DNA from 3 places in the Saccharopolyspora phatthalungensis genome. Region 3 is predicted to be linked to each of the others. Evidence: riboswitches for the same ligand, from Rfam matches in the RefSeq annotation. Region 3 holds a riboswitch; each other region holds the start of a gene.
What was found. Region 3 has a riboswitch for thiamine pyrophosphate ahead of thiO (glycine oxidase ThiO). Riboswitches for the same ligand answer to the same signal wherever they lie in the genome.

Region 1 (9,881 bases), 4.1 Mb from region 3:
ACCGGCTCGCCGAACTCGACGTTCCGGCGCCGACGTGGATGCGGGCCCCAGGGGAGGCACCGGGCATGTTCGGGCTGGAGGTCGCCGTGGACGAGATGGCGATCGCCTGCGGGCTGGACCCCATTGAGTTCCGCATCCGCAACGAACCGGACACCGATCCCGAAACCGGTCGGCCGTTCTCCAGCCGGAACCTGGTCGCCTGCCTGCAAGAGGGAGCTCGGCGGTTCGGCTGGCCGGAGCGGAACCCGAGACCGCGCACCCACCGCGACGGGCCCTGGCTGGTGGGCACCGGCGTGGCCGCCTCGACCTATCCGGTGTTCAGCATGCCGGGCTCGCGCGCCACCATCCGGGCCCGGCCGGACGGCCGGTACCGGGTGCTCATCGGGGCCGCCGACATCGGCACCGGGGCCTGGACCGCGCTGACCCAGATCGCCGCCGACGCGCTGGACGTCGAGATGTCCGACGTGATGCTGAGCATCGGCGACACCGACCTGCCGTATGCCTCCGGCGCCGGCGGCTCGACCGGGATCATGTGCTGGGGCTCGGCGATCGTGGACGCGGCGCGCAAGCTGCGTGCGGAACTGCCCATCGGGGAACCGATCCCGGACGAGGGCGTGGAGATCACCGGGACGCTCCCGGACAACCCGTACGCGGGTCAGCTGGCCATGCACAGCTTCGGTGCGCAGTTCGCCGAGGTCAAGGTGCACACCGGCACCGGGGAGGTGCGGGTACCGCGGCTGCTGGGGATCTTCGCGATCGGCCAGATGATCAACGCCAAGACCGGCCGCTCACAGCTGCTCGGTGGAATGACCATGGGGCTGTCGATGGCGCTGCACGAGCACAGCGTCGTGGACCCCCGGTTCGGTCACGTGGTCAACCACGACTTCGCGGAGTACCACATCCCGACCAATGCCGATATCGGCAGCATCGAGGCGGACTGGATCGACGAGCACGACCCGTACGTGAACCCGATGGGAGCCAAGGGAATCGGTGAGATCGGCATCGTGGGCACCGCGGCGGCGATAGCCAACGCCGCGTATCACGCCACCGGGATCCGAGTCCGGGACGTTCCCATCACCCTGGACAAGTTCCTGGCCTGACCAGCTGAAATGTGGCCTCGCGGCTACCCGCCGCTGCCGTAGGGCCGGGTGAGGATTTCCAGGATGTGGCCGTCGGGGTCGTCGAAGTAGACGCCACGGCCGCCGTCCCGGGTGTTGATCCGCCCGGGCTCCTGATGCCTCGGACCCGCCCAGTACGCCAGCTCCTGCGCCTTGATCCGCCCGAAGATCTCGTCGAACTCCTCCTCGCTGATCAGGAACGCATAGTGCTGCGGGACGATCGCGTCCCCGGTCTCCAGGTAGTCCAGGGACACGTCGTTGCCGGTCTGCACACACATGAACGGACCGAAGGGCTCCGGGGCCGGCAGGCCGAGCAGGTCGGCCAGGAACCGTGCGCCGGCGACCTTGTCCGAGGTGGCGACGATCGTGTGGTTGAGCTGAACGGACATCGGTTTGCTCGCTTTCACTCGTCGTACTGCCGTATCCCCGAGGTTAGGAGCTCTACCAAGGTCGAGGTCAATGCACACCGGTGCCGGAATCAACCGGCGCATCGCTCATCCGGGTGGCCAATGGCCGGATCGGGTACCCGCCGGCATACCGTGTGGTCGAAGTCCGCGGAAACGATCATGCGACGTTCCCGCCGTCGACGTTCTGGCGCTGGTCCGCCGACATTTTCTCGTCGAGGGCCCCTTGGCCGATTCGTGGTGAGCAGGCCCACCTGCTCATCGCTCACCTGATCGAGGTAGGGTGTCGCCGACATATCCACGCGGGAGCTCGGGCGCACCGGGCTGAGAGGGTGGCACCGCCGCGCCACCGACCGCTGAACCTGTCCGGATAATGCCGGCGTAGGGAGCTGTTGATGGCGCTTGACGTCGAACGTTCCGAAGTTCCGCACACCCTCGATGAACCGGCGCCCAGGACGTTGGGCGTGCTCGACCAGGGTGCGTTCTGGGGCAATCTCGGCGTGAGCCTGCTCGGTTTCAGCGGCGCGCTGGCAGTGCTCGCACCGAGCGGCGTGCCGCAGCTTTCCTTCCTCGCCGCCGTCACGGCGTGCGTGGTCGGCACGGTGCTGGGCAGCATCATGGTCGGCATCGCGGCGATTCCCGGTGCGCGCACCGGCGCGCCATCGATGATGTTGCTGCGCGGGCTTTTCGGCACCAAGTTGTCGTACCTGCCGACCGTGCTGAACATCCTGCAACTGGTCGGCTGGGGGACCTTCGAGCTGCTGGTGATCGCGCAGGGCGCGGAGGCGCTGTTCGGCGGCGGCCCGCAATGGTTGTACGTGCTGGTGGCCGGGGTGCTGACCACCGCGCTCACGTTGCGCCCACTCGGTGCCCTGCGCCTGCTGCGTCGTTACGTCAGCATCGCCGTGGCGATCGCGATGGTGTACTTCTTCGTCCAGTTGCTGCGTCACCCGCTGCCGGACATGAACACCGGCTCCTGGCAGGGGTTCTGGCCCGGCGCGGACGCCGCGCTGGCGGTCGCGGTGTCCTGGATCCCGGTCGCCTCGGACTACTCCCGGCACTCGAAGTCCGCGGCGGGCGCCTTCACCGCCGCGACGCTGGGTTATTCGGTCACCCAGATCGCTTGCTACCTGCTGGGCTTGCTCGGGTTGGCGATGGTCGGCGGTGATGCGGACAAGGCGTTCGATCCGCTGCTGGCGGTGCCGCTCGGGGTGATCTTCTTCGGGATCCTGGTGCTGCGCGAGGTCGACCAGTCCTTCGCCGACATCTACTCGACCGCGGTGTCGATCCAGAACCTGCGGCCCAGCACGGACCGCCGGCTACTGAGCCTGGGCGTCGGCGCGATGACGACGCTGTTGGCGCTGACGCTGGACATCTCCCAGTTCTCAAACTTCCTGCTGCTGATCGGATCGGTGTTCGTGCCGATGTTCGGCGTGCTGGCGGTCGACTACTTCGCGCATGGCCGCCGCCGGACCTGGGACCTGTCGCAGCGCGCACCGTCTCGCTGGGGAATGCTGGTGGCCTGGCTGCTCGGCTTCGCGGTGTTCCAACTGATCAACCCCGGCGAGCTCGGCTGGTGGTCGAAGCTCTGGACCGATGTGCAGGCCGTGCTGGGCTTCACCCCGCCGACCTGGATGAGCGCCTCCATCGCGTCCTTCCTCACCGCCGCCCTGGCGGCCGGGGTCATCGGTGCTTTCCGCCGCCGCTGATCCGTTCGGCTCGACGGACTGACCCGGCATGATTGCATTCCCAAATCGGTTGGCTGTGCGCGGAAACGAAGCCCGCTGCCGAACACCAGTGGTCGGCATGCTCCTGCGGACTCGACCGGGGCCGGCCCGGTCGAGTCCGCAGGGTCCCGCTGCTCAGTGATCCCGGTGGGTCATCAGCTGGGCCAAGGCACTGAGTTCTTCGGCCGCACGTGGGGTCGGGTCCGAGCGGCGCAAGTCGCTCAGGGCGGCGGCCAGAAGCTCGTCGGCCTGGTTCCGGCTCCAGGTGCGGCCGCCTGCCAACGCGATCAGCTCGGCGGATTGGGCCAGATCGCTGCCGGACAGCGGCTGCTCGCGGAGGTAGAGACTGGCCAGCCGCTGACCGGCCGTGGTGCCGGAGGTCAGCGCGGACACTACCGGAAGGGACTTCTTGCGGGTGCGCAGGTCGGAGAACACCGGTTTGCCGGTGATCGCCGGATCGCCCCAGATGCCCAACAGGTCGTCGATGTGTTGGAACGCCAGCCCAAGCCGCTCGCCGAAGCTGCGCAGCCGGGCGATCTGCTCGGTCGTGCCGCCGCCGAACAATGCGCCGAGCGCGCAGGCGCAGCCCAGCAGTGCGGCGGTTTTGTCGTGGGCCATCCGCTGGCATTCGGCCAGCTCCACGTTGGGCCGGTCCTCGAAGGCGAGGTCCGCGGTCTGACCGTTGATCAGGTTCAGCACGGCGGTGCTCAGCGTTCGTATCGCAGCGGCCGCTTTGGGATGTTTGCACGAGCTCAAGACATCGGAAGCCAACGACAGCATCGCGTCGCCGGCGAGGATGGCTGGTCCACTGCCGAACACCGTCCACGCCGTGGGGCGGTGTCTCCTGGTGACGTCACCGTCCAGCACATCGTCGTGCAGCAGCGAGAAGTTGTGCACCAACTCCACCGCGACGGCGGCGGGCACCGCGACCGCGGGATCGCCACCGACAGCGGTGGCCGCGAGCAGCACCATCGTGGGCCGCAACGCCTTACCCCGGTCGGCGCGAACCGGATTGCCGTGCTCGTCCCACCAACCGAGGTGGTATCCGGAGACCTGCTGCATCCGGGTGGGCAACCGGTCGACCGCGGCCCGCAGGGCGGGCTCGACCATCGCACGGCTACGTGTCAAAGCTTCGTAGGCCGCACCCGCCTTATTGGCATCCTGCTGCATGGTGGCCATGCGATTTCCCTTCGACCAGAGGACTTGTTGAACCGGGGTCGTCCTGCGCGGTGGTGCCGGTTACGACCTCCCGCGGGGAGTTGCTGTCGCGTTTCCACTGGGGGATTTGCGGTAGTGGGCGGGGCCGATCGGCCCCGCCGCTTTGGAAATCGAGATACAGAACAGGGATCAGCGGGCGATTTCGACGCGTTCGAGGACGCCGAGCGCGTCCGGGACCAGTACCGCGGCCGAGAAGTAGGCGCTGACCAGGTAGGAGATCACCGCCTGGTCGTTGATGCCCATGAACCGGACGTTGAGGCCGGGCTGGTACTCGTCGGGGATGCCGGTCTGCCGGAGGCCGACGACCCCGTGGTCCTCCTCGCCGGTGCGCATCGCCAGGATCGAACTCGTGCCGCTGTCGCTGATCGGGATCTTGTCGCTGGGCAGGAACGGCACGCCCCGCCAGGCGTGCACCTGGCGGTCCTGGACCTCGGTGGTCTGCGGGTAGATGCCGCGGCGATTGCACTCCCGGCCGAACGCGGCGATGGTTCGGGGGTGGGCCAGGAAGAACCGCGTCTTGCGGCGGCGGGAGAGCAGTTCGTCGAGGTCGTCGGGGGTGGGCGGGCCGCTGCGGGTGTGGATGCGCTGGCGGAGGTCGGCGTTGTGTAGCAGGCCGAAGTCGCGGTTGTTGATCAGCTCGTGCTCTTGTCGTTCGCGCAGCGCTTCGATGGTCAGCCGCAGCTGTTGCTCGGTCTGGTTCATCGGCTGGTTGTAGAGGTCGGCAACGCGGGTGTGCACGCGCAGAACCGTTTGTGCCACGCTGAGTTCGTACTCCCGGGGCGCCAGTTCGTAGTCCACATAGGTTCCGGCCAGTGTGGGCTCGCCGGCGTGCCCGGAGGCGATATCGATGGCGGCTTCACCGTGTTTGTTCTGTGGCGGCGCGGGATTGTCGTGGTTGTTGGCGATGTGCGCCCGCAGCCGGTCGAACTGGTTGTTCAACTCCTGCAACGCCTGGGTGGTCAGTGTGAGGGTGATGCACTGGGTGACCGCCTTGTACGTGTGGTCCCAAGTGTATTGATGAGGGGCCAACACCCGGGCGCCGAAGAATTCGCCATCGGCGAGCACGCTGAGCACGGTGTCGTCGCCGTACTCGCCGGCGCCGATCTTGTTGACCTTGCCGTGCGCGATGAGCACGACCTCGTCCGCTGATTGCCCGGCGGTCGCGATCACCTGACCCGGCTCGAACTCGCGCTGCACGAACCGGTCGGCCAACGCGCCCAGCACCGAGTCGTCGTCGAAACCGCGCAGCAGCGGCAGTTCGGCGAGTTCCTGCGGGATGACGCGAACATCGGAACCGGTGTTCGTGAAGGTGATCCGCCCGTCCCCGACGGCGTAGGTCAACCGGCGGTTGACCCGATACGTGCCCGCCGAGACGTCCATCCACGGCAGCATTCGAAGCAGCCATCGTGAGGTGGTGCCCTGCATCTGCGGCTGGGATTTGGTCGTCGTCGACAGCTTCCGCGCCGCCGCGGTGGTCAGGCTCAGTGCGGCCTGTTCTACGGCGCCGAGGTCCGGCTCTGTCACGGTCACGATTTCCGATCTCCTTGTGGTGCGTAGTGGTGCGGTTGCCCGGGGTGATGGCGTTTTCGAGGGAAATCAATGCGCTGATTTCCCTCGAAAACGCGCCCGGTGCCGGCAGCGCGGGCCGCGCGCCAGGGCTCGGCTCAGCTCTCCCGGCCGAGTTCGACGTGTTCGAGCACTCCGATCGCGTCGGGTACCAGGATCGCCGCCGAGTAGTAGGCACTGACCAGGTACGAGATAACCGCCTGGTCGTTGACGCCCATGAAGCGCACCGACAGGCCGGGCCGGTACTCGTCCGGGATCCCGGTCTGGTGCAGGCCGATGACGCCCTGGTTTTCCTCGCCGGTGCGCATCAGCACGATGGAACTGGTGCGGGTCTTGCTGACGTGCAGCTTGTTGCACGGCAGGATCGGCACGCCGCGCCAGGCGGGCACCTGGTGACCGTTGAGGTCGATGCTCTGCGGGTACAGGCCGCGTTTGCTGCATTCCTGCCCGATCGCCGCGATGGTGCGCGGGTGGGCGAGGAAGAACCCGGGATCCTTCCACACGAGCGCCAGCAGCTCGTCGAGGTCGTCGGGGGTGGGCGGGCCGCTGCGGGTGTGGATGCGCTGGCGGAGGTCGGCGTTGTGCAGCAGGCCGAAGTCGCGGTTGTTGATCAGTTCTTCTTCTTGCCGTTCGCGCAGCGCTTCGATGGTCAGCCGGAGCTGTTGCTCGGTCTGGTTCATCGGCTGGTTGTAGAGGTCGGCAACGCGGCTGTGCACGCGCAGAACCGTTTGTGCCACGCTGAGTTCGTACTCCCGGGGCGCCAGTTCGTAGTCCACATAGGTTCCGGCCAGCGCGGGCTCGCCGGCGTGCCCGGAGGCGATCTCGATGTCCGCTTCGCCGTGCACGTTGTGCGGGCGCTTCGGGCCGGACAGTGTGTTCCGGATGTGCTCTCGCAGCGGTTCGGAACTGCCGTTCATGTCCCGGAAGTCCTGTTGCCGCAAGGAAAGCACGGTGCAGGGGGTGACCGCCTTGAAGGTCGCCTCCCAGGTGGACGATTCTTCGGCCAGGGCCTGCGCGCCGAAGAACTCGCCGTCGGCGAGCATGCTCAGCACGGTGTCGTCACCGTACTCGCCGGTGCCGATCTTGTTGACCTTGCCGTGCGCGATGAGCACGACCTCATCCGCTGGCTGCCCGGCGGTCGCGATCACCTGACCCGGCTCGAATTCCTGCTGCACGAAACGATCCGCCAGGGCGCGCAGCGTGGCGTCGTCATCGAATCCGCGAAGCAGCGGGAGTTCTTGCAATTCCTGCGGGATGACCCGCACGTCGGCACCGGTGTTGGTGAAGGTGACCCGACCATCGCCGAGGGTGTAGCTCAGCCGTCGGTTGACCCGGTAGGCGCCGCCGGCCGCCTGCACCCACGGCAGCATGCGCAGGAGCCAACGCGAGGTGATGCCCTGCATCTGCGGGACGGACTTGGTCGTGGTGGCCAGATTCCGCGCCGCCGCCGTGCTCAGGCTCAACTGCGGCGCTTCGGTCTCGCCCGGGTTGAGCGGATCCGTCACAGTCACGCCAATACCACCAATCTTCTCCGGTCGTAAAGAGGCAGGCAGGAAAAGACGAATTGCGATTGTGCTAATGAATTCAATAGGTCCGAATGGAGATTGTCCAAATTGGAATATTCACCGCGTTGGTCGCGTGACACCGTTTTTCGCTGCCGACGGCGACGTTAGCACCAGTGATCATGACCGTACAGTCACCCGAAAGTGCTGCATGTGCCGCGATGGGTTAGGCGGAATGTCACAATATCAAGATCACCTGATATGCCGCTTGCTCGGGACGCTGCGTAATCATCGGCGCATCTCATTCCGATATTCGGCGGATCTTCTCCCCGCTTGTACCAACCAAATTCGGATTTTTCGGGACGTCTCCGCGGGGGACTGCTCCGGGTGGGCGATTGGCGTTGTGATCTCGGATTCCACAAATCGGGTTATCCGTGCTTAGGTGATCGAGTAGTACTGTTCGGGCCACGGTTGAATCCGAGTTCTTCCTGGGTGTTCTTCGGCCGTTCTGAAGTTGCGTCGCCGGGCGGGCCCCGCCCGCGGCATGAGATAGGAGATGGGGGAAGCGTGTGCGAATGCGGTGTTCAGTCGATCGAAACGGGTCGAGAGGCGATGTCGACGTGAAATGGAACTTGCGACTGGTCGCGGCCCAGCGCGGCATCTGGAAGGCCACCGAGCTGCAGCGGATGCTCGCTGAGCGAGGCCTGGTGATCTCCGCCGGGAAGATGTCCGGGCTGTGGTCGAAGACCCCGGCCAGCCTGAAGTTGGACGACCTCGACATCATCTGCGCGGTGCTCAGGTGCGACGTCGGCGAACTGCTGGTGGCCGAGCAGCGCCAGACCTCCGCGTGCAGCGAGACGATCGCAGGGGGGGTGGAATGAGTATCTACCTCAACGGTTTACTCTGGGTGCTGAGCGCGTCGGTGGCCGCCGCGGTGATCGGCTACCTGGTCCGCCGGCTCGGCCAGGACGAGGGGCGACCGAGCAACAACGATGCGGCGGGCCAGGTCTTCACCATCGTCAGCGGCCTGCAGGCCGTGGTGCTGGCTTTCGTGCTGGTGACCCTGTTCGACACCGTCGGCGATGCGCGGGATGGCGCCTACCGCGAGGCGCAGGCGCTGGTTTCGGTTTCCTGGGCGGTGGATTCGCTGCCCGGCCCGGTAGGCGATGAGGCACGCGCACTCAGCGCGCAGTACGCGCACACGGTCCTTGACCAGGAGTGGCCGGTCATGCAGCAGGGCGGCCAGGTCTCCGGGCTGGGCTGGGCGCAGCTGGACAAGCTCCGCGCCGCGGTGCTGCAGGCTCCCGCCGACGGCGACTTCCAGGAGGGCCGCAAGACCGACGCCGTTACCCAGCTCGGTCAGGTCTACCAGGAGCGGCACGAGCGGGTCACCAGGGCGTTCGACAGCGGCGTGGTGGCAGTGGTGTGGTTCGTGCTGATCGCGGGCAGCGTGGTGTGCGTGCTGCTGCCGAACCTCTTTGGTGGCACCAGATTGGGGCCGCACATCGTGCTGGTGTCCACATTAGCCGGTGCGCTGGCGCTGCTGCTGTTCGCGATCTTCCAGCTGCAGAACCCGTTCAGCCTCGGCTCGCAGATCGGCCCGGACGCGTTCCAGTGGGCACTTGCGCGGCTCGGTCGAAGTTGATGTGGAGGCGGGTCGCGGCGGTAACGGCCGCTCTGGCGATGGCGGTATTGGCGGCGTCGGTGGCCTGGGTTTCCGCGGGTGCGGCACCTGGGTGCACGGTGCTCCAGGTCCGCAGTACCGTGCCGGGGGCGAATTCCACGCTGTACCGGGTGATGTTGCCGACGGCGGAAAGCACCCGGCTCGGCCAACTCGATTACCGGGTCAATGCGCTCGGGTACGCCGCTTCGCAGGGCTTGGTGTATGCCATGGCAGAGCGCGGCCGGTTCGGGCTGTATACCGAGGGAATCCACGTGGTGACGCTGGGGCGATCCGGTGAGGTGCGCGACCTGGGGCCGGTGCGGGCCGATCAGCGGGGGACGCCGTGGCATCCGGCGAACACCGCCACGGCCGGTGCCATCAAGGGAAACCGCTGGTATGTGCAGGACGGAAACCAGCTGTACGCGGTCGACGTGGATCCGGCCAGCCGGACCTATCTCAGCGTCCTGTCGAGGACCGCGGTCCAGTCATCGCACTGGCCGTTCGCGCTCGACGACTTCGACGTGGATCCGGTGGACGGCGAGTTGTACGGCGTATCGATGACCTTCTCGGCCGCGGCGGCGATCGTGCGTATCGACCCGGATAGCGGGCGGGTTACCAAGCTGGTGGATGCGCCGGGGTTGCCGCCGAGCACTTACGGGTCGGTGGTGATCGGTTCGGACCGG
Region 2 (9,881 bases), 800 kb from region 3:
CCGGCGAGCGCCTCGTCGTCGGCGTGGATGACGATGTCCACGCCTTCGCCGAGAATGTTCAGGTCGGCATCGGTGACCAGGGCGGCGATCTCGATCAGTGCGTCCTTGCCGAGATCGAGACCGGTCATTTCGCAGTCGATCCACACTAGACGGTCATTCACCCGAGGCAGCCTAACTCCACACGCGGGGTGATCGTGCAGCGTGTCGGTCAGGACCTCAGACGGTCGAGCAGTTCGCGCGGCACGACTTTGCCGGTGGCGTTGCGCGGCAACTCGTCGAGGAACACGACATCGCGCGGCATCGCGAATTTCGACAGCCGGTCACGAAGGCGCTCGCGCAGCCGTTCCGTGTCCAGCCCGCCCTCCTCGTGGAGTACCACGAACGCCGCGAGCCGTTGTCCGAAGTCGGCGTCGTCGACGCCGATGACGGCCGCCTCGGACACCTCCGGCAGGCGCGCGATGGCGTCCTCGGTTTCCTTGGGATAGACGTTCTCGCCCCCGGAGATGATCATGTCGTCTTCCCGGCCGACGACGAACAGCCGCCCGGCGGCGTCGATGCGCCCGAGGTCGCCGGTGGACATCAGGCCGTCGCGGGACTCGCGGCTGCTGCCGTTGGTGTAGCCCTCGAAGACCATGTCGTTGCCCACGAAGATCCGCCCGGTCGCGCCGCGCCGGACCGGGGTGCCGTCGTCGCCGAGGATCCGCACGGTCGTCCCGCGCGGCGGTCGGCCCGCAGTGCCCGGTGCGGCGCGCAGGTCCTGCGGTGTCGCGATGCTTACCCAGGACACCTCGGTGGATCCGTAGAGATTGAACAGGACGGGTCCGAAGGCGTGCTGGAATCTGGTGGCCAGGTCGGCGGGGAGGGCCGATCCGCTGCTCACCACGATGCGCAGCGCGCTGTGGTCGTACTTGGTGCGGATCTGTTCGGGGAGGTCGAGGATGCGCTGGAGCATCACCGGCACCGCGAACATCGACGTGCACTGGTTGCGTTGGGCCGCGGAAAGCGCTTGTTCGGGGTCGAACTTGCGGCGCATCACCTGGGTCGCGCCGAGCACGGCGCCGAGTTGGAACGCCGCGAGGCCCCAGGTGTGGAATAGCGGCGCGCTCACCAGCAACCGTTCCCCGCTGCGCAGCGGCACGCGGGAAAGGATCGACGCCGCGGGTGCCAGGCCCGGCGGGTCGGGGCGGCGCGCGCCCTTCGGGGTTCCGGTGGTGCCGGAGGTCAGCACGATCATGCGCGATTGCCGGGTCGGCCGGGTCGGCCGCTGCGCCGAGGAGATGGCGATCAGGTTTTCCAGCGTGTCGTGGCGGGTGGTGCCGTCGGTCCACGCCAGCACGGCGTCGATGCCTTCGGGCAGGTCCGGCAGGTGGGTACGGAATTCGGCGTCCAGCACCAGCAGCCCCACCCGCTGTTCGGTGATCACGTCGTTGAGCTGCTGAGTGCTCAGGCCGGTGTTGAGCAGCACCACGTCCACGCCGAGCTTGGCCGCGGCGACGATCGTTTCGACCGGTCCGTGGTGGTTGCGGCACAGCACGCCGATCCGGGTGCCACGCGGGATGCGGTCGCGCAGGCCGTTGGCGAGCCGGGTGGTGCGCTGCGCGAGTTCGGCGTAGCTGAGTGCACCGCGCTCGTCGATCACCGCCGGGCGATCGGGGTGGCGCACGGCGCCTACCGCGAAGCCGAGCGGTGGGGTGATGCCCCAGCGTCGCCAGGCGAGGATGATCCGCAGCAGCTTGTCCGGTCGAAGCGGGCGGATCACGCCTTGTCTTGCCAGGACGAACACCGTGTGCAGACCCGGCGTCACGCGCCGGAGCAGGGCAGCCGACCGTTGCCTCAACGTGCTCACGCAGTCACCTCTCGGTCGCCAGGTTACCGCGAGTAGATGCTGGCGCGAGCGCTGTGGCCTGTGGAAGACCGAATGGTGCGCGAGCGTGCTACCGGGTGTGCGGCGAACGGACCTTTCGCCTCGTCCGGCGGCGCGAACAAGCCGTTCGATCCCAACGCCAGGCGCAGGTAGGGCCGTGGGCGCCTCGAGGCATGGTTGGCCCCGAGGCGCCCACGGCCGACCTCACTCGAGCGCGGCCGCCTGCACGATCGCATCTCGCAGAGCAGCACGCAGCCTGCCCACCTCCAGCGGGGACAGCACCGCGGTCTCACCCGGCGGCGCGACCACCACGACATTCCCCTGGTTGACGATTACCGACATGTCCCGGCGCCTGCCGGCGACATCGCGGCAGCTCACGTGCCACTGCTTGGTGGACTCCACGATCCCCAGCCTCCCTCGTGCAGTCCGCGCGTTCTGCCTCCCACGCGCGGTGTCGTTCAAGGGACGCGACCGAGCATGATCCGTGACGGCGAATCATCAGATCAGCCACTCAAGATGATCCAAGTCACACCGTAACGGGCCTTAAAGTCACGAAGGGTGACCGCAGTCTCCTTGGGTACAGTTTCCTCGGACACTGCGGTCACCCTGTGAGTTCGGCAAGGGGCGGCTCAGACCGGGCGGACGACGAGTCCCTTCGGTTCGGCCGTGAAGGTGACCGCGCCTTCTTCGAAGTCGGCGATCGGCAGTTCATCGCGAACCAGCCGATGCGGCGCGTCGAAGGCCTCCACCCGGACCTGGGCGGTGGTCAGGGTGCGCTCCGGGAAATCCACGCCGCCGACCTGCACCCGCAGTTCGCCCTCGTGCACCGTGAGGGTCAACCAGCCGCCGGGGACCGTCAGCTGCTCCCCGTCGTGCGTCAGCGTCAACCGACTTGCGGCGGGGTCCTCGGAGCGCACGGCGACATGCGAGATCGCGACGTCGCGTTGGCCCGAGTCGTCGGCGAGGGCGATCACGTCCCGCTTGACCTCCTCGGCCCGGCCGTCGCCGGGTTTCGGGGTGAGCACCGGGGCGTGCAGCTCCGCGGCCAGCCGGTATGGCTGCCACGAACCGGCACCGACCAGGTTGACCACGGCGGTGATCTCGACATCGGCCAGCAGCCGATCGCTGCCCGGAGCCGGTGTTACCTCGACCGCGGCGACACCCCGTCGGTTCAGCAGCTCCCGCAGTGCCTTGGCGCGCTGCCTGCTGTTGCGGTCGAATCCGCGGGTGATCGCCACCGTCCCCGAGCCGGCGGCCGCCACGGCGGCTTCGGTCAGGTCCGCCAGCGGGGCCCAGATCCGGGCGGGATTCTCTGGGCGCTGTCGGCGGGAACGGGCGAAGCTCGGAGCATCGGTCGTGGTTTCCATCAGTTCCCACCTTAGTCCGCGAGGAAGGTTCACCTTGCCTTCCGGTGGGTGCCTTCTCGATGTGAAATCGATCGCTGTGTCGATCCACTTGGCCGGACGAGCACGGATGGCGCCGCGCTCGGCATCGGAGTGGCTCGGCGGCCGAATGGTCTCGTCGCGAGATAACCCGTGGCCCACATCGATGACGGGCATGGTCCCGGGGCGTCTCCGGTTGTTAGGTTGGTGGAAGTGACGCGGGGTGCCCGACAACTGCCGGGCTGAGAACAGACCCGTTGAACCTGACCTAGCTCGTACTAGCGGAGGGACGTCATGGTTCCCAATGTGCTGACCATCGCCGGCACCGATCCCAGCGGTGGCGCCGGTGTGCAAGCCGATCTGAAAGCCTTTTCCGCGCACGGCGCCTATGGCATGTCCGTGATCACCGCGCTGGTCGCGCAGACCACCACGGGGGTCTCGGAGGTGCACGAGGTCCCGCCGGAGTTCATCACCGCCCAGCTCGTCACGTTGCTCGACGACGTGCGGGTGGACGCAGTCAAGATCGGCATGCTTGCCAACGCCGAGGTGATTCGCGCGGTGATCGGGGTGCTCGACCGCTATGCGCCGCCGCACGTCGTGCTCGACCCGGTGATGGTCGCCAAGAGCGGTGACCGGCTGCTCGCAGCCGAGGCGGTCAACGTGCTGCGCGACGAGTTGCTGCCGCGGGTCGATCTGATCACCCCGAACCTGCCGGAGGCCGCCGACCTGCTGGGCGAGCCGGAGATCACCGACCCCGACGACATGCCCGCGCAGGCCGAGCGGCTGGCCCGGCTGGGCGCCAAGCAGGTGCTGCTCAAGGGCGGCCACCTCGACGGTCTGTCCAGTGTGGACCTGCTCTATGGCGACGGGGTGGCGGAATTCCTGTCCAGCGAGCGAGTGGCGACCACCAACGACCACGGCACCGGTTGCACGCTCTCGGCGGCGATCGCCGCGCTGCGGCCGCAGCGCCCGGATTGGCTCGAAGCGGTGCGTGAAGCCAAGGAGTACCTGACCGAGGCGCTGCGCGCGTCCGAGCGACTGGACGTCGGCCACGGCCACGGCCCAGTGCACCACTTCCACCACTGGTGGTAACGAGGTTTCCACGGGGCTAGGGCGCGTGAGCGCCTTACGGTGCCGCAGCACCCGAAGTGCTCACAGGCCCGGGTCGCGCATCACCGGCCAAGACACTGACATGCCACGAGAGGTTCCGATGAGCAAGCTGCCTGCCCCGCCCGCCGATGGTTTCTGCGCCCGGGCCTGGGCGAACACCGCCGATCTACAGCAGGCGATCGTCGAGCACCCATTCAACGCCGCACTCACCGACGGCACCCTGGACCGGGATCGCTTCGCCTTCTACATCGTGCAGGACGCGCGCTACCTCGTCGGTTTCGCGCAGACACTGGCCGCCGCCGCGGCGCGGGCCGACAATGCCGAGGACGCCGCTTTCCTGGCCGGTGCCGCGCAGGGCGCGCTGATCGAGGAGCGCCGGTTGCACGCCGGATACGTCGCGGAGTTCGGTTTGTCCGACACCGAGATCGCCGGGATCGACACGTCCCCGTCCTGCCTCGCCTACACCTCGTACCTGCGGGCGAACGCGCTGACCGAACCGTATCCGGTGCTGCTGGCGGCGATCCTGCCGTGCTTCTGGGTGTACCAGCACGTCGGCACCACGATTCTGGAGGCCACCGGCGGCGCCGGGGATCACCCGTATCAGGCGTGGATCCAGACCTACGCCGACGACGAGTTCGCCGAGGCGGTGCTTGCCGCGCGCGACCTGACCGACCGGGTTGCCAAGAGCATGGATGCCGAGATGCAGCAGCGGATGCTTCAGGCGTTCACCCGCGCCACCGAGTACGAGTGGCTGTTCTGGAACAGCGCCTGGATCAAGGAAGAGTGGCCGACTGCCGGTTTCCTGAAGTAAACGCGAAATCCGTTGCGGGACCAGCAAGATCCCCGTTCGGGTGCTGTGATTCGGCGCAAGTGACGCGTCGCTAATAGCGGCACGAGCTGGAGCGATGTGCTCAGTGGACGCCCGTCCGGGCGAGGGGCAAATGTGGGTTCTTCCCACCGTGGACGGAGTTTCGAGGGCATTGGGCACTTCTGTTCTGATCGTCCTGTTGGGCATGCTGGTGCCCGTGCTCGCGGCCGCGCCCTTCTACATCGCCGACCGTCGGCGGGAGCGGGCGGCCGTCGAGGACGACGAGTAGGTCAGCTCCCGTAGATCGAGGCCGCGAGTTCTTCCTTGGATTTCTTGAGTTCTCGCAGCGCGTCCGCGGCGAACCCACCGCTGGTCGGCATGGCCGGGATCCGCAGGCCCTCGCTGAGCGCCCAGCCCGAGCCACGGTCGATCAGCGAGCGGTGCTTGTTGGTGTAGTAGCCGGAGTTGATCGATACCGCGACCCCGCGAGCCCCGGCCGCGGCAGCCATCAGGTGCAGGTGGAACCGGCTGGACAGCCAGCGCTGCTCGGCCGCCGCGGGCAGCCCGGAGTTCATGATCTCGGCGAACGGGTAGAACCGGGCGCCCGGCAGGTCGTGTTCCACCAGCGCGAAGACCTCCCGGTCCACGCGCGGGATGCCCTCGACGATGCCGACCTGTTCCGGCCGCACGCCCCACTCGCCGAGCGTGTCAAGCAGGAACCCGGCCAGCGCGGGCACCGACACGTCGAGCAGGTCCGACTGCAGGCACACCATGAACTCGCGCAGGTCGTCGTCCCGGTACAGGCCGGGTTCGACGCCGAAGAACATGTCGTCGCCGGTGAGGGTCGCCGAGCCGGCCAGCGACGCCGACGGTTCGTCGCGCACGTCGACGACCGTGAACTGGGCGGCGAGGTTGCGCAGCAGCGGTTCCGCCTCGGCCGCGACCGGCCACAGGCCCTGCCCGGTCATCACCGCCCGGCCGCCGGATCGGCGCGTCGCCGCGACGGCCGCCGCGAGCAGGCCGATGTGCCGCGGCCAGATGCCGTTGATGAACCCGCCGCCGATGATGTGCACCAGGTCGGCGCGGGCGGCCAGCTCGATGCCCGCCACCCAGCGCGGCGCCAGCCCCGGGTTGTTGAATGCGTGCTGCACGAACGACGCCACCTCCCACGGCCCGTCCGACGGGGCGGCCCAGCACAGCCGCCAGCAGGTGTCGGTGAACCGGACCCGCGGATGCAGGTGGCCGAGCATGACCTCGCTCGGGCCGGGGTTGGGGCAGTCCACCCAGATCTCGCTGTCCGGTGCGACGCGCGCTAGGTGCTTCAGCCAGGCGGCGGCGATGATTTCGTCCCCGTAGTTCGGGTGGCCGGTGGTGGCGACTAAGTAGATGGTGGGAGGGTTACTCAACGGTGGGGCTCCAGCCTTCTGGGTGCCGAGTCCTTTCGAACGTAGCAACGCCGAAGCCGCGGTCGCCGGGACGAGTGATCTCCGGCACCGCGCCGCCACCGCCGGTAATGCTGGGCTGACTTTTTGGGAGGCTGTTGATGATCCGTTCGCAGGCGACGGTGGGCACCGACAAACCGGCTCGCTACGCCAAGCAGTTGTCCTCGCACCTGGGCCGTCGGTGCTCGGTGACCGAAGAAGCCGACGGTATCCGGATCGCGCTGCCCGCCGACGGCGGCGGGGGCAGCTGTCTGCTGGTCAACGAGCCGGACGCGCTGGCGCTGCACGCCGAAGCAGACAGCGCCGAGCTGCTCGACCGAGTGCAGGACGTGATCGGCCGCCATCTCGAACGTTTCGGCCAGCGTGACGGCCTGAAGGTCGACTGGATGAACGACTGAGTATTAGTAGCCGGGCGATCCACTGACTGCGAGGATCGGCTGGTTATGCCTGCTCAACGGCACTTCGACGGCAGGCGGGCGGCGTCAGTCGCGAGGCGATCCCCGGCTCATTCCTTGCTGATTTCGTCGCGGAGCCGGGCCAGGCGCTGCCGGGATCGGTTGAACTTGGCTTCGAAGTTCTTCGCGAACAGGTCCGTGGGCAGCACCGGAATCTGCACCGGCTCGGCTGACCGCTGCTGCGGCGCGACCGGCACCGGCCGAGGTGCCTCTGGCGCGGTCTCAGGCTTGGCCAGCGCCGGTTGAGCGTCGGTGCTCGGCTCGCGGGCGACGACCTTCGGCGTCGCCGGAGAGCGCAGCGCGTGCTTGCCGATCGGTGCGGCTGCGGCGTCGGAGATGCCGCTCTCGGCAAGACGTCGGTTCGCCCGGGAAAGCAACGGCCAGAAGATCAGCGTGGCCATTGCGAAACCGGTTACGAACATCAGCACGAGCAAATCCACTAGGGGCTCCGATCAGTTCCGCCGCGCGGGGCCGGGTTTGGGGGCAGTGCCGTTGGTGTGCTGTCGCTCGATGGGAATGGTGTACGTCTGCACGTCGTCGCGCTGTTCGGGCAGCCGAACGGACTGTTGTTCGACCGGCTCGACGGGCTCGGAATCGCCGTCGGCCGTGAGTTCCGTTGCAAAGTCGTGGTTGCGCAGGCTGGCCACGGAGGCGTCCAGCGTCTGCCGGGCGTTGTCCATTGCGGACAGCACCGCGTTTTGCAGCTCCTCCAGCTGCTGCCGCTTGGTGCGGACCTCTTCCAGTGTCGTCAACCGCATCCGCTCGGATTCGGCGTCCAGCTGGCTGCACTGCCGCCGGGTGTCGGTGATCAGCTCGTCGGCTTCTTCCTGTGCTATCGACATGGTCCGCTTGTACTCGTTGCGGATGTTCTGCCGCAGTCGCTGTTCCCGGGTGCGCAGGTCGCTGACCTTCTGGTCGTGCTCGCGGTGCAGCCGGGCGCGCCGCGACTCGACGTCTGTGACGAGCTCATTGCACTCGTTGCGCAGCTCGCTGGCGGCCTGCTCGGCCGCGCTGAGCAGTTCGCGCGCCTCGGTTTCGGCGGTGCCCCGGATGGTGTCGGCATGGCGTTTAGCCTGGTCACGAAGGGTCTGCACTTCGTCTTCGGCGATCGAGAGCATGTTTTGCACCCGCTGGGAAGCCGCGGGCAGACCGGTATCGGAGGACTCGATCCGCTTGAGCCGTCGCTCGGCCTCGTCCAGGCTTCGACGGGTGTCGTCGCAGAGCTTCCGGAGGTCGGAATTGAGCTGCGCCGCCTCGTTGCGATCGATGGTGACCAGCCTCAGCTGATCCTCCAGCAGTTCGAGGTGCTCGATGACCTGGGTGCGGTTGAAGCCACGGACCTGGATGTCGAATCCCGGCCGGAGCGGCACGACAGAGTCTGCGTCTTCCATGGCTGAACTCCTCTCCGGACGGCGGGGCCGATTCAATTAGGTCGGAGAGTAGGTCGGATGTTGGCCGCCCGCCCAGCGAAAAACAACGATCATCACCGGATCAGGTAATGATCATCCAGAAATCAACACTCCGTTCTGCGCTCCGTGATGGTGGCACACGTTCGTCCACTGTGCTCGGTCGATCCGGTGCGACCGGTCGCCTCGGCCGGTGCGGCAGTGGGCGGAAGCACAGCCACGAGATTGAGCAGTTAGGTTAGGCTCAGCTCGCGGGGGGCGCGCGATCTGGGGAGTGTGGTGGGGCGAGTGGAGCCGATCTGGCCGGGCGACCGCACCGGCGCGCGTCGGCGCACCTGCGCCGGTGGCTGTCCGCGCACGTCGAGAGCCGTCTGGTGCCCGCGCTTCTGGGCTGGGCAGTCGGCGCACTGGTTGACCGGCCCGACGCTGACCGACATCGCCGCGCTCAACGGTTCTGGGCTGCGGTATCGGCCTCCTGTGCGATCCACGTGCAGGCCGTGCCGTTCTAGGTGCAAAATGCACTGTGCTCGGGCATTCCGGACGTTCCGGGTGTGCCGATCCCGGAACTGGGGGCAGGCTGGTCGTTGCGGCCGGTTCGGGTCGATGGCGCCGACGGCGGACCGGACGTCGCGCTGGTGCTGGCGCGGCGCTACTCGCACATCCGCGCGGGTCGCCGCCGAGCCGAACGTCCATAATGGAGCTTCGCTTGGGCGCGTTCGGCAAGGCCGGGTTCGGGTGGGCGGCCGAGGCGGGGTTACCGAACAAGAACGCGGCGCTGATGGTGTTCGGGCGGCCCGCGTCGGGTGAGTAGCCCCACGTCGGACGGTACGGTGATCGGCTGTACTCCCGATCGGATAACAACTAAGGTAAGCCTTACTTATCTTGTTAATCGTGGGGAGAACGATGCCGGGGTGTGCTGACGAGCGGTTGCCGCTGTCGGCTGCGCAGTCGGAGATCTGGTTCGCGCAGCAGCTGGATCGGGCTAACCCGATCTTCAACACCGCCGAGTACGTCGAGATCGACGGGGCGGTGGAGCCCGCGCGGTTCGCTGCGGCGCTGCGCCAAGTGGTCGGCGAAGCCGAGGCGCTGCGGCTGCGGGTGGTCGACGACGCGGGCGAACCGCGGCAGGTCATCGACGAGGCCGGCGAGTTCGAACTCCCCGTGATCGACTGCTCGGCGGCCACCGAACCCGACGCGCAGGCGCTCGCTTGGATGCGCGCCGACCTGCGGGAACCGGTGGACCTCACGCGATCCCGGGCCGATGGCGGCCGGTTGTGGACCGCGGCGTTGTTCAAGCTCGGCGACGAGCGCTGGTGGTGGTACCAGCGGATCCACCACGTGTCGATCGACGGGTACGGCTTCTCCATCATCATCCGGCGGGTCGCCGAGCTCTACAGCACCCCGGATGACGGGT
Region 3 (9,881 bases):
AAAGCTCGCCGTGGAAACCGATTTGCCCGATGCTTGCGCCGTTGCGCGGTCGAGATCGAAAGGCACCCGGACCGGGGCCCTTTCGTCCTTCCGGTCCGCGGCGTTACTTCGAAGTGGGAGTCCTCACGGTTTGGCAACGATCTGGAGAAAACCGCCGTGCTCCCCCGTTGGACCGTAGGGAGAGAGTGCGTTCAAGAGCGTGGGAGCCATGGTCAGGCAGAAGGCGGAATCCAACCGGCAGGATTCGGACGAGGAGGGGAAGAAGCCCAAGAAGGTCGACGTGGCACCGGCCCAGGTCGCTGGGGCGGCACTGGCATCGGTGACGGCGGCCTTCCTGGGGTCCCGGCTCGGGGTGGCGGGCACCGTGGCGGGTGCCGGGATGACGAGCGTGGTCATCACCGTCGGCGGGGCGCTCTACCAGCGATCACTTGAGAACGCGAAGGAAAAGGCGGTGTCCGCGGCCGCCAAGGCATCCGAGAAGCGGCTCAAGCGGACCTCCGTCGCGCGCTACGTGTCCAAGGACCGGAAGGTCGAAACGACGCGGCGGATCCACCTGGCACCCGGCATGCATTGGCCCGGTGGGGAGACGGTCGTAGACGAGGACCGCACGGCGAAGGTCGACACCGAAGCAGCCACCCGGAAGTTGCACGTCGCCGCGCTCGACCAGGCGACCGAGGTGACTGACGTGAAGCCGGAGCCCGATCGGCGCAAACGCCGGGTCCGGTGGGCGATGGTGGCCGCGAGCTGCGCGGCGGCGTTCGTATTGAGCATGCTGATCATCACCGGCTTCGAAGGCGTGACCGGAAAGCCGCTCTCCGGCGGCGAAACCGGCACGACGCTCGGGCAGGTGCTGCAACAAAAACGGCAGCCCACGCCGAGCGTCCCGACCGAACCGGCCAAGCCGCAGGAGACGCACAGCAGCAAGCCGCAGCCGTCCACGGAAGTGACGCCGACCGAGGAGCCGACGGCGCAGCCGACCACCGAGAACCCGGCGCCCACCCAGCAACCGACCCGGGCTCCGGCGACGGAGCAGCAGCCGAGTCAGGCGCCGGAATCGGGTGTCTTCGAGCAGCCCACCGAGACCGGCGTGTTGCATCAGCCCACTTCTGGGCGATAAAAAGCCAAGGTCAAGACGCCCGCGGTGCTACCTCGATCGAGTAGCAACGCGGGCGTTTTGGGCGCTATGGGGCGAAAGGGAAATGTGGGACTGCTGATGTCCTCTGATACTGGATCGGCGACGGGGGCTCTGAGATCCATTTCACAAAGGGAGACGTCAGATGAAGCGCAGACTCGCGGCCCGGATAGCCGGGACCGTGGCGTTGGCGACGGTAACGGTGGCCGCGTTGACCATGCCGGCGATCGCCACCGAACCCACGCCGCCGCCCGCGCCCGCGGCGGTGACCCTGCTTGACGCGATGCAGCGCGACTTCGGCTTGACCCGGGACCAGGCCCGCCAGCGGCTCGACCGGGAATCCGACGCCATCCGCGCGGACCATGCGCTGCGCGGTTCGCTAGCGGGTACCTACGGCGGTTCCCGTTATTATCCGGCGCTCGGCAAGCTCGTCGTCGGCGTGACCGACCAGGCCCGATTCGACGAGGTGCGCGTGGCCGGTGCCGAGCCCAAGCTCGTCACCTACACCATGGAGCAGCTCAACGGGGTCGTCGACAGCCTCAACGAGCACAGCCCGACGGCCCCAGGAGAGGTCTCCGGCTGGTACGTCAGCGGCGGCGAGAACGCGGTCGTCGTCACCACCGAGCCGGGCACCCGGGACCGGGCGGCGCAGTTCGTGCGGACTTCCGGTGCCCTCACCGAAGCGGTTCGGGTCGTCGAGTCGGCGGAGAACCCGCGCACCTACGCCGACGTCATCGGCGGCAACGCCGTCCACATGAGCAGTGGGTCCCGCTGTTCGATCGGGTTCTCGGTGGAAGGCGGCTTCGTGACCGCCGGGCACTGCGGCAGCACCGGCGACAGCACATCGCGGCCCGCCGGCCGGTACGCGGGCTCGTCCTTCCCGGGCAACGACTACAGCTGGGTCCGGGTCGACTCCGGCGAGACCCCACGGCCGCTGGTCAACCGTTATAACGGCAGTACCGTCGGCGTCGCCGGTTCCACCGAGTCCGCCGAGGGCGTCTCGATCTGCCGCTCCGGCTCGACCACGGGCTGGCACTGCGGTTCGGTGGAGGCCAAGAACCAGACCGTGCGGTACTCGCAGGGCACCGTGAGCGGCTTGACCCGCACCAGCGTGTGCGCCGAGCCCGGCGACTCGGGCGGGCCCTATCTCTCCGGGGACCAAGCCCAGGGGGTGACCTCCGGTGGCTCCGGCGACTGCACCTCCGGCGGCACGACCTACTTCCAGCCGGTGAACGAAATCCTGCAGGCCTACAGCCTGACTCTGCTCACCCAGTAACCCCGGATCGACCCCGGCCCCCGGCCCCGCCGGGGGCCGCGTCATGCCCGCGCAGGTCTCCGCGTCACGGTAGGCGGTCGCGGAGGTCGCGGGCCGCCGCGCGGGGATCTTCGGCTTCGGTGATCGCGCGGACCACGACGACTCGCTGCGCCCCGGCCTCGATGGCCTTGTCGAGGTTGTCCGGGCCGATGCCGCCGATCGCGAACCACGGCCGACCGTGCCCCCGGTGCTCCGCTGCGTGTTCCACCAGGTCGAGCCCGGCGGCCGGGCGGCCCGGCTTGGTCGGCGTCGTCCATACCGGGCCGGTGCAGAAGTAGTCCACGCCGGCCTCGATTGCCGCGGCGTCGGCCTGCACGACGTCGTGCGTGGACCGGCCGATCGCGATGTGCTCGCCGACGATGCGCCGGGCGATCTCCACCGGCAGGTCATCCTGCCCGAGGTGCAGGATGTCGGCCTCGGCGGCCATCGCCACGTCCGCGCGGTCGTTCACCGCGAGCAGTGCACCGTGCCGCAGACATGCCTCGGCCAGCACCTCCAGCGCAGCCAACTCATAGCGGGCCTCCAGCGGAGCGCCGCCCGGTTTCTTGTCCCGCAGCTGGATGATGTCGACCCCGCCGTCCAGTGCCGCGTCCGCGAACTCCGCGAGGTCGCCACGCTCGGTGCGTGCGTCGGTGCACAGGTACAGCCGCGCCTCGTCGAGGCGAGCGCGGATGCCGAAGCCGTCCAATCCAGGCATGTTCTACAGGGTAGCTTTTGGCGCCACAGTCGCCGGACCGCGCGCGTCGGTTACCCGACCGCGGGCTCGGGCGCGCTTGCCGGACTTGATCTTTGTGAAAAGTGCTCGACCTCGCCCCTGACGTCGAGATCCTCGCCCGGTACGGTGGACTCGGTGAGCACGGGAGTCCGGGCACCGGGCTGAGAGGGGGCGTTGGCCCCGACCGTCGAACCTGATCCGGGTCATGCCGGCGCAGGGAGCGTGGAGCTAGTTGTCTGAAGCACGAGAAAAGCACGTCGTCGTAGTGGGCGGCGGCGTCATCGGTATGTCCGTCGCCTGGCGTGCGGCCGCCGCCGGGCATCGCGTCCGACTCGTCGACGCCGAACCGGCATCCGGGGCGTCCTACGTGGCCGGCGGGATGCTGGCGCCCGTTGCCGAGGCATGGCCCGGCGAAGAAGAGCTGCTGGAACTGGGTTCGGAGTCGCTGCGGCAGTGGCCGGCGTTCGCCGACGAACTCGGTCGAGCGTCCGGATTGCCGTCCGGCCTGCGCGGTGCGGGAACCCTGGTCGTCGGTGTGGACAGCGCCGACCGGACCGAGCTGGACAACCTGGCCGACTACCTCGCCCGGCTCGGCCGCGCCGTTACCCGGCTGTCCGGCCGGGAGGTGCGGCGGCTCGAACCGTCGCTGGGTCCGGCGGTCCGTGGCGGGCTCGAAGTGCCGGGCGATCTCGCGGTCGACAACCGCCAGGCACTGATTGCGCTGCGCGCGGCTGCCACCGCAGTGGGTGTCGATTTCGTCGCCGCGCACGCGAAACGGGTCCGCCCCGGCGCGGTGGAGCTCGAGAACTCCACTGTGGACTGTGATGTCGCGGTGATCGCGGCGGGCGTGAACTCGGGTGCCCTGCATCCCGTGCTGCAAGACCGGATTCGCCCCGTGAAAGGCGAAATCCTCCGCCTGCGCGCGAGAGCCACGGCGCTGCCGCCGCCGAACCGCACGATCCGTGGCCCGGTGCGTGGCCGCCAGACCTACCTCGTACCGCGCGATGACGGCGGCCTGGTGCTCGGCGCCACCCAATACGAGGTCGGGTTCGATACCGAGGTCACCGTGGGCGGGGTGCGCGATCTGATCGCAGACGCCGAGCGGCTGATGCCGGGCCTCGCCGAATACCAGTTGGTCGAGGCCGCGGCCGGGTTGCGCCCGAGCACCGACGACAACCTGCCGGCGCTCGGCTGGCTGGAACCCGGCGTGCTGGCGGCGACCGGGCACCACCGCGGCGGCTTCCTGCTCGCCCCGGTAACCGTCGAAGCGGTGCTGGCGTTGCTGCGTGGCGAGGAGCCCGCCGCAGAGGTCAAGGCCGCCGATCCGAGCAGATGGGGTGAACAGCAGTGCTCATCGTGATCAACGGAGAAGCCCGGCAAGTTGCCGCCGACGCCACGCTCGCGGCGGTGCTCCAGGAATTCGGGGTGCCCGAGCGGGGCGTGGCCGTGGCGCTGGACGGCGCAGTGGTGCCGCGCGTCCTGTGGCCGGACACCGGATTGCGCCCCGATGCCACGATCGAGGTCCTCACCGCAGTGCAAGGAGGGTGACATGGACGACCCGTTGGTGATCGCTGGTCGCGAGTTCGGTTCGCGATTGATCACCGGGACCGGAGGGGCGACGAACCTCGCGGTCCTGGAGCGAGCGCTGATCGCGTCCGGAACCGAGCTGACGACCGTGGCGATGCGCCGCGCCGACGCCGGCGGGGGCACCGGAGTGCTCGACCTGCTGCGCAAGCTCGGCATCGAGGCGCTGCCCAACACGGCGGGCTGCCGAACGGCGGCCGAGGCCGTGCTGACCGCGCAGCTCGCGCGCGAGGCGTTGGAGACGAACTGGGTCAAGCTGGAGGTCGTCGCCGACGAGGACACCCTGCTGCCCGACCCGGTGGAGCTGCTCGACGCCGCGGAACAGCTGGTCGACCAGGGTTTTGTGGTGCTGGCCTACACTAACGACGACCCGGTGCTGGCGCTGAAGCTGGAGGAGATCGGCTGCGCCGCGGTGATGCCGCTGGGTTCGCCGATCGGCACCGGTCTGGGCATCCGGAACCCGCACAATATCGAGATGATCGTCTCGCGCGCATCGGTGCCGATCGTGCTGGACGCGGGCATCGGCACGGCCTCGGACGCGGCGCTGGCGATGGAACTCGGCTGCTCGGCGGTCCTGCTGGCGACGGCGGTCACTCGGGCCCAGGACCCGGAGCGCATGGCGGCGGCGATGCGGGCGGCGGTCGAGGGGGGCCGCCTGGCGGCCCTGGCGGGTCGAATCCCCCAGCGCTTCTGGGCCCAAGCCTCCAGCCCCGGCCGTCCCTTGGAGTGATCAACGACCGCGTAGCGGTTTTGGCGGTTTGGCGCGAAAACGACGGTTTCGGCGCGGGACGGGCGACGATTTGGCGCGAAAATGCCGCCCATCCCGCGCTGACAGCTCGTGGCGGACCTCAGCGAATGTGGAGGCGCTCCGGGCGGACGAAGGCGATCGTGTAGCTCTTCCACGGGTTGTCGTAGCCGAAGGTCCGGTCGATCGCCTGGCGCGCGTGCAGGGCGTTCTCCACCAGCGAGCTCGCCAGTAGCTCCGTCGCCGGAGCGCTGCCCTCCGGCACGTCCGGGATCTTCGCCGTCGGTTTGCCGCCCAACAGGTCGTCCACCGCGCGCAGCGCCGGAACCGCGACCGCCTGCTCGGCCTCCGGCCGGAAGGCGAGCGTTGCGACGTCCTGCCGCAGCGCGTCGAGCGCGATCGCCGCCGCCCGCGTCGCGCGGTCGTCGTCGGTCTCCTCACCGGTCCCGTCGAGCAGCGCAGGCATGCCCAGCAGATCTTGCGTGCGCCGCAACGCGAGCACGTTCGCCGCCTGCAATGCCGCAGGCAGATCGACGCCCTGGCCGGCGGCTCGCACACTGCGCAGCAGTTCGGACACCGACCACACCGTGGACCGCACCGCACCGCGCACGTCCGGCAGGATGCTGCTCGGCAACACCAGATAGCTGATGTAGCCGACGATGAGCGCGATCGCCGCGCCGACCGCGGTGTTCGCGGCGAAGCTGATGCCCACGTTCACCAGCGGCCGTTCCAGCCGCATCGCCTGATCAACGACGGTCACCACGATCAGGCAGCCCAGCAGCGCCTGGTAGTCGGCGCGCAGCCGCGTCATGTTCAGCAGCATCCCGCCGATCACCAGCGGCACCAGCAAGAAAGCGCCCGGCAGCAGGGTGATCAGCACCGCCAGCCCGGTCACGCCCAGCACCGCGCCACCGGTGCGCTCCAACGCGCCCGTCATGCTGTCGCGAGCGGCGGGTTGCAGCACCACGTAAAGCGCGAGCAGCAGGCTGGACGCCGAAGGGTCGCGCAGCAGCAGGACGATCACCATGCCGAAGGCGACCGCGAGCGTGCAGCGCAGCGAGTGCCGGAACAGCGACGAGCGGAACGAGAGGTGCGCGCGCACCGCACCGAGGAATCGTTCCCGTCGCGCACCGGGAGCCGACGGCGGCAGCGGGGTCTCGACGCGTCGCACCACCGCGGCCCGGATCCGGTCCAGCCCCTGGTTGATGCCCTGCACCGCATCCGGCAGGTCCTGCCGTCCGCCGCGCGCCACCACGGCCTGGGCCGGCTCGCGGCGGGCCGCCGCGGGCAGTCCGGTGCAGGCGCGGGAGCGCACCGCCCGGGCGAGTTCGGCGGCGACCTGATCGGCTTGCTCGACGATCTGCCGGAGCCGTTCGGCTTCGGTCCGATCGCTCTGCTGGGCCTGCGCGAGCAGGGTTTCCCGCGCCGCGCGGAACCGGGCCGCGCCCGCCAGCACCTGACCGAGCCAGGTGCTCGAACCGTCGGCACGCCATGCCGCTGCGGCGGATTCGACCACGCCCGGGCCGGGTTCGAGCAGCGTCCGGGCGACCGCCACGCGAGTCGCCCGGGTCGGATCGCCGAGGCCGATGATCACCCGGAGGACCAGCGCGAATGCCGCTCCGGCGGCGGATGCGGCCAGCAGCACCAGCACCGGCTGGTCGGAGCCGAGCCCGGTGGTGGTGGACACCAGCGTCGCGGCGGCGAAGGTCTGGCCGCCGATGCGGTAGTGCTCGCCGAGCGTGGGCAGCATGCCGCTGCCGAAGACCACGACCGCCACCGCGAGCCCGGCCAGCACCGGGGTGTTCATCAACAGCGGGCCGACGGTCATCGCGAGCACCAGCGCCGGGGTGAACCAGGCGAACCGGTGCAGGTCGGAGCGCAGCGACTGACCGCCGGTGGCGATCAGCGCGAGCACCGCGGTAAGGCCGGCGATCAGGGCCGGGGTTTGCAGCTCGAAGCTCCAGCCGATGGCGGTGCCGACCACCACGGCGGCGAGCACCAGCAGGGCGTATTGGCGCTGCCGGGGGTCTGGTGCCCCTGCTTCGGTGGTCAGTCGTCCCCGCACTCGTGTCCACACCGATTTAGCCACGCTGTTGCAAACCCCTGTCGTCGTCGTGCGCGCGGCGCGCAGCGAAGCGCCCGCCGCCGATTGGCCCGGTCTTGGGACTTACGCGCTTCTCAAACCTTATGTCGATGAGGCACGCCATTCGGGTTACAGATCCGGGATCAAAATCACTCTATTAGGGGGACTGTTGGGGGTTCAGAAGGAGCGGGGGCTGACGCGCCAGAACGTCGACACCGGTCCCACTCCGGCGCCGAGCGGGTACGCGTGCGACACGCTGCGGGTGACGAACCGCTTGCCGCTGCGCACCGCGTCGGGCATCGAAGCGCCCTTCGCCAGGGCCGCCGTGATGGCCGAGGCGAAGACGTCGCCGGCGCCGTGGGTGTGCACCGTCGCGTAGCGGGGCGCGGGCAGCGGGATCGCCTCGTTGCCGTCGAAGAGCAGGTCGACGCACTCCGGGTCGCCGGCCAGGTGGCCGCTCTTGATCAGCACCCACCGCGGGCCGAAGTCGAAAACGGCCTTGGCCGCGTCCAGCAGGTCCGCGCGGCTGCGCGCGTCGATCCCCGTCAGCAGCCGGACCTCGTCGAGGTTCGGCGTGACCAGCGTGGCGCGCGGAAACGCCTTGTACCGCAGAGCGTCCAGCGCATCCGGCCGCAGCAGCGGCTCGCCGCTGCGGGAAGCGGCGACGGGATCCACGACGAACGGCGTGCGCGCGTCGCGGCCGATGCCATGTTTGTCGCAGGCGTCCAGGACCGCCTCGATGGTGGCGGCCGAGGCCAGCACGCCGGTCTTCGCCGCGTCCACCCCGATGTCCGAGGCGACCGCCTCGACCTGCGCGGCCACGGTCTCCGGCGGGATCTCCACAAGTCCGGTGACGCCGACGGTGTTCTGCACCGTCACTGCGGTGACCGCGGTCATGCCGTGCACGCCGCAGGCGAAGAAGGTGCGCAGGTCCGCGTGCATTCCCGCGCTGCCGCCGGAGTCCGACCCGGCGATGGTCAGGGCGGTCGGCGGCGCGGTGTCGTTCGCGGGCCGAACTTCGTGCCCGGCCGAGGTCTCGTGCATCCGGTTCATGTTACGGCCCCGATCCTGCCGGGCATCCCTGGCGATTTCAACGGAAATCAACCCGCCGATTTCCCTTGAAATCGCCAGCCCCAGTGCCTTAGTCGGCGATGGGGAGGTACACCTTGCCGCCGGTGCCCGCGAACTCCGCGGACTTCTCTTGCATGCCCGCCTCGATCGCCTCGACGCTGGTGAGCCCGCGTTCCTCGGCGAACTTCCGGATGTCCTGGGTGATCTTCATCGAGCAGAACTTCGGCCCGCACATCGAGCAGAAATGCGCGGTCTTGGCCGGTTCGGCGGGCAGCGTCTCGTCGTGGAAGGCGCGCGCGGTGTCCGGGTCCAGCGCCAGGTTGAACTGGTCGGTCCAGCGGAACTCGAACCGCGCCTTGGACAGCGCGTCGTCCCACTCCTGCGCGCGCGGGTGACCCTTGGCCAGGTCGGCGGCGTGCGCGGCGATCTTGTAGGTGATCACGCCGGTCTTGACGTCGTCCCGGTTCGGCAGCCCGAGGTGCTCTTTCGGGGTGACGTAGCAGAGCATCGCGGTGCCCGCCTGGGCGATCATCGCCGCGCCGATCCCGGACGTGATGTGGTCGTAGGCGGGGGCGATGTCGGTGGTCAGCGGGCCGAGCGTGTAGAACGGCGCTGCACCGCACAGCTCCTCTTCCAACCGCACGTTCTCGGCGATCTTGTGCATCGGCACGTGCCCGGGGCCCTCGATCATCACCTGCACCTCGTGCTCGCGGGCGATGTGGGTGAGCTCACCGAGGGTCTCCAGTTCGGCGAATTGCGCGCGGTCGTTGGCGTCCGCGATGGACCCGGGTCGCAGGCCGTCGCCGAGGGAGAACGTGACGTCGTAGGCACGCAGGATCTCGCACAGCTCGCCGAAGTGCGTGTACAGGAAGCTCTCCCGGTGGTGCGCCAGGCACCACGCGGCCATGATCGACCCGCCCCGGGAGACAATGCCGGTGACCCGGTTCGCGGTCAGCGGCACGTAGCGCAGCAGTACCCCGGCGTGCACGGTCATGTAGTCCACGCCCTGCTCGCACTGCTCGATCACGGTGTCGCGGTAGACCTCCCAGGTCAGCGCGGCCGGATCGCCATTGACCTTCTCCAGCGCCTGGTAGATCGGCACGGTGCCGATCGGCACCGGCGAGTTGCGCAGGATCCGCTCCCGCGTCTCGTGGATCCGCTTGCCGGTGGACAGGTCCATCACGGTGTCGGCGCCCCACCGGGTGGCCCACACCATCTTCTCCACCTCCTCCTCGA

Region 1: another riboswitch for thiamine pyrophosphate. It lies ahead of BJ970_RS26045 (purine-cytosine permease family protein); the one in region 3 lies ahead of thiO (glycine oxidase ThiO).
Region 2: another riboswitch for thiamine pyrophosphate. It lies ahead of thiD (bifunctional hydroxymethylpyrimidine kinase/phosphomethylpyrimidine kinase); the one in region 3 lies ahead of thiO (glycine oxidase ThiO).

Annotation. Positions count from the first base shown of each region.
Region 1 is NZ_JACHIW010000001.1:5,686,250-5,696,130, forward strand. It holds gene BJ970_RS26035 (xanthine dehydrogenase family protein molybdopterin-binding subunit) at 1-1,100, shown strand, start outside; gene BJ970_RS26040 (VOC family protein) at 1,124-1,507, opposite strand; TPP riboswitch at 1,815-1,927, shown strand; gene BJ970_RS26045 (purine-cytosine permease family protein) at 1,918-3,231, shown strand; gene BJ970_RS26050 (family 2 encapsulin nanocompartment cargo protein polyprenyl transferase) at 3,385-4,428, opposite strand; gene BJ970_RS26055 (family 2B encapsulin nanocompartment shell protein) at 4,597-5,997, opposite strand; gene BJ970_RS26060 (family 2B encapsulin nanocompartment shell protein) at 6,132-7,544, opposite strand; gene BJ970_RS26065 (helix-turn-helix domain-containing protein) at 8,156-8,416, shown strand; gene BJ970_RS26070 (bestrophin-like domain) at 8,413-9,180, shown strand; gene BJ970_RS26075 (DUF6923 family protein) at 9,219-9,881, shown strand, end outside.
Region 2 is NZ_JACHIW010000001.1:776,692-786,572, reverse strand. It holds gene orn (oligoribonuclease) at 1-161, opposite strand, end outside; gene BJ970_RS03400 (AMP-binding protein) at 209-1,846, opposite strand; gene BJ970_RS03395 (hypothetical protein) at 2,069-2,275, opposite strand; gene BJ970_RS03390 (hypothetical protein) at 2,494-3,231, opposite strand; TPP riboswitch at 3,456-3,553, shown strand; gene thiD (bifunctional hydroxymethylpyrimidine kinase/phosphomethylpyrimidine kinase) at 3,541-4,338, shown strand; gene tenA (thiaminase II) at 4,457-5,167, shown strand; gene BJ970_RS03375 (polysaccharide pyruvyl transferase family protein) at 5,455-6,570, opposite strand; gene BJ970_RS03370 (DUF2218 domain-containing protein) at 6,708-7,004, shown strand; gene BJ970_RS03365 (dihydrolipoyllysine-residue succinyltransferase component of 2-oxoglutarate dehydrogenase complex) at 7,112-7,501, opposite strand; gene BJ970_RS03360 (hypothetical protein) at 7,514-8,452, opposite strand; gene BJ970_RS03355 (hypothetical protein) at 9,019-9,162, shown strand; gene BJ970_RS03350 (non-ribosomal peptide synthetase) at 9,371-9,881, shown strand, end outside.
Region 3 is NZ_JACHIW010000001.1:1,573,244-1,583,124, reverse strand. It holds gene BJ970_RS07000 (hypothetical protein) at 209-1,117, shown strand; gene BJ970_RS06995 (S1 family peptidase) at 1,278-2,408, shown strand; gene thiE (thiamine phosphate synthase) at 2,473-3,144, opposite strand; TPP riboswitch at 3,294-3,399, shown strand; gene thiO (glycine oxidase ThiO) at 3,395-4,522, shown strand; gene thiS (sulfur carrier protein ThiS) at 4,510-4,710, shown strand; gene BJ970_RS06975 (thiazole synthase) at 4,712-5,476, shown strand; gene BJ970_RS06970 (FUSC family protein) at 5,595-7,580, opposite strand; gene thiD (bifunctional hydroxymethylpyrimidine kinase/phosphomethylpyrimidine kinase) at 7,752-8,618, opposite strand; gene thiC (phosphomethylpyrimidine synthase ThiC) at 8,716-9,881, opposite strand, start outside.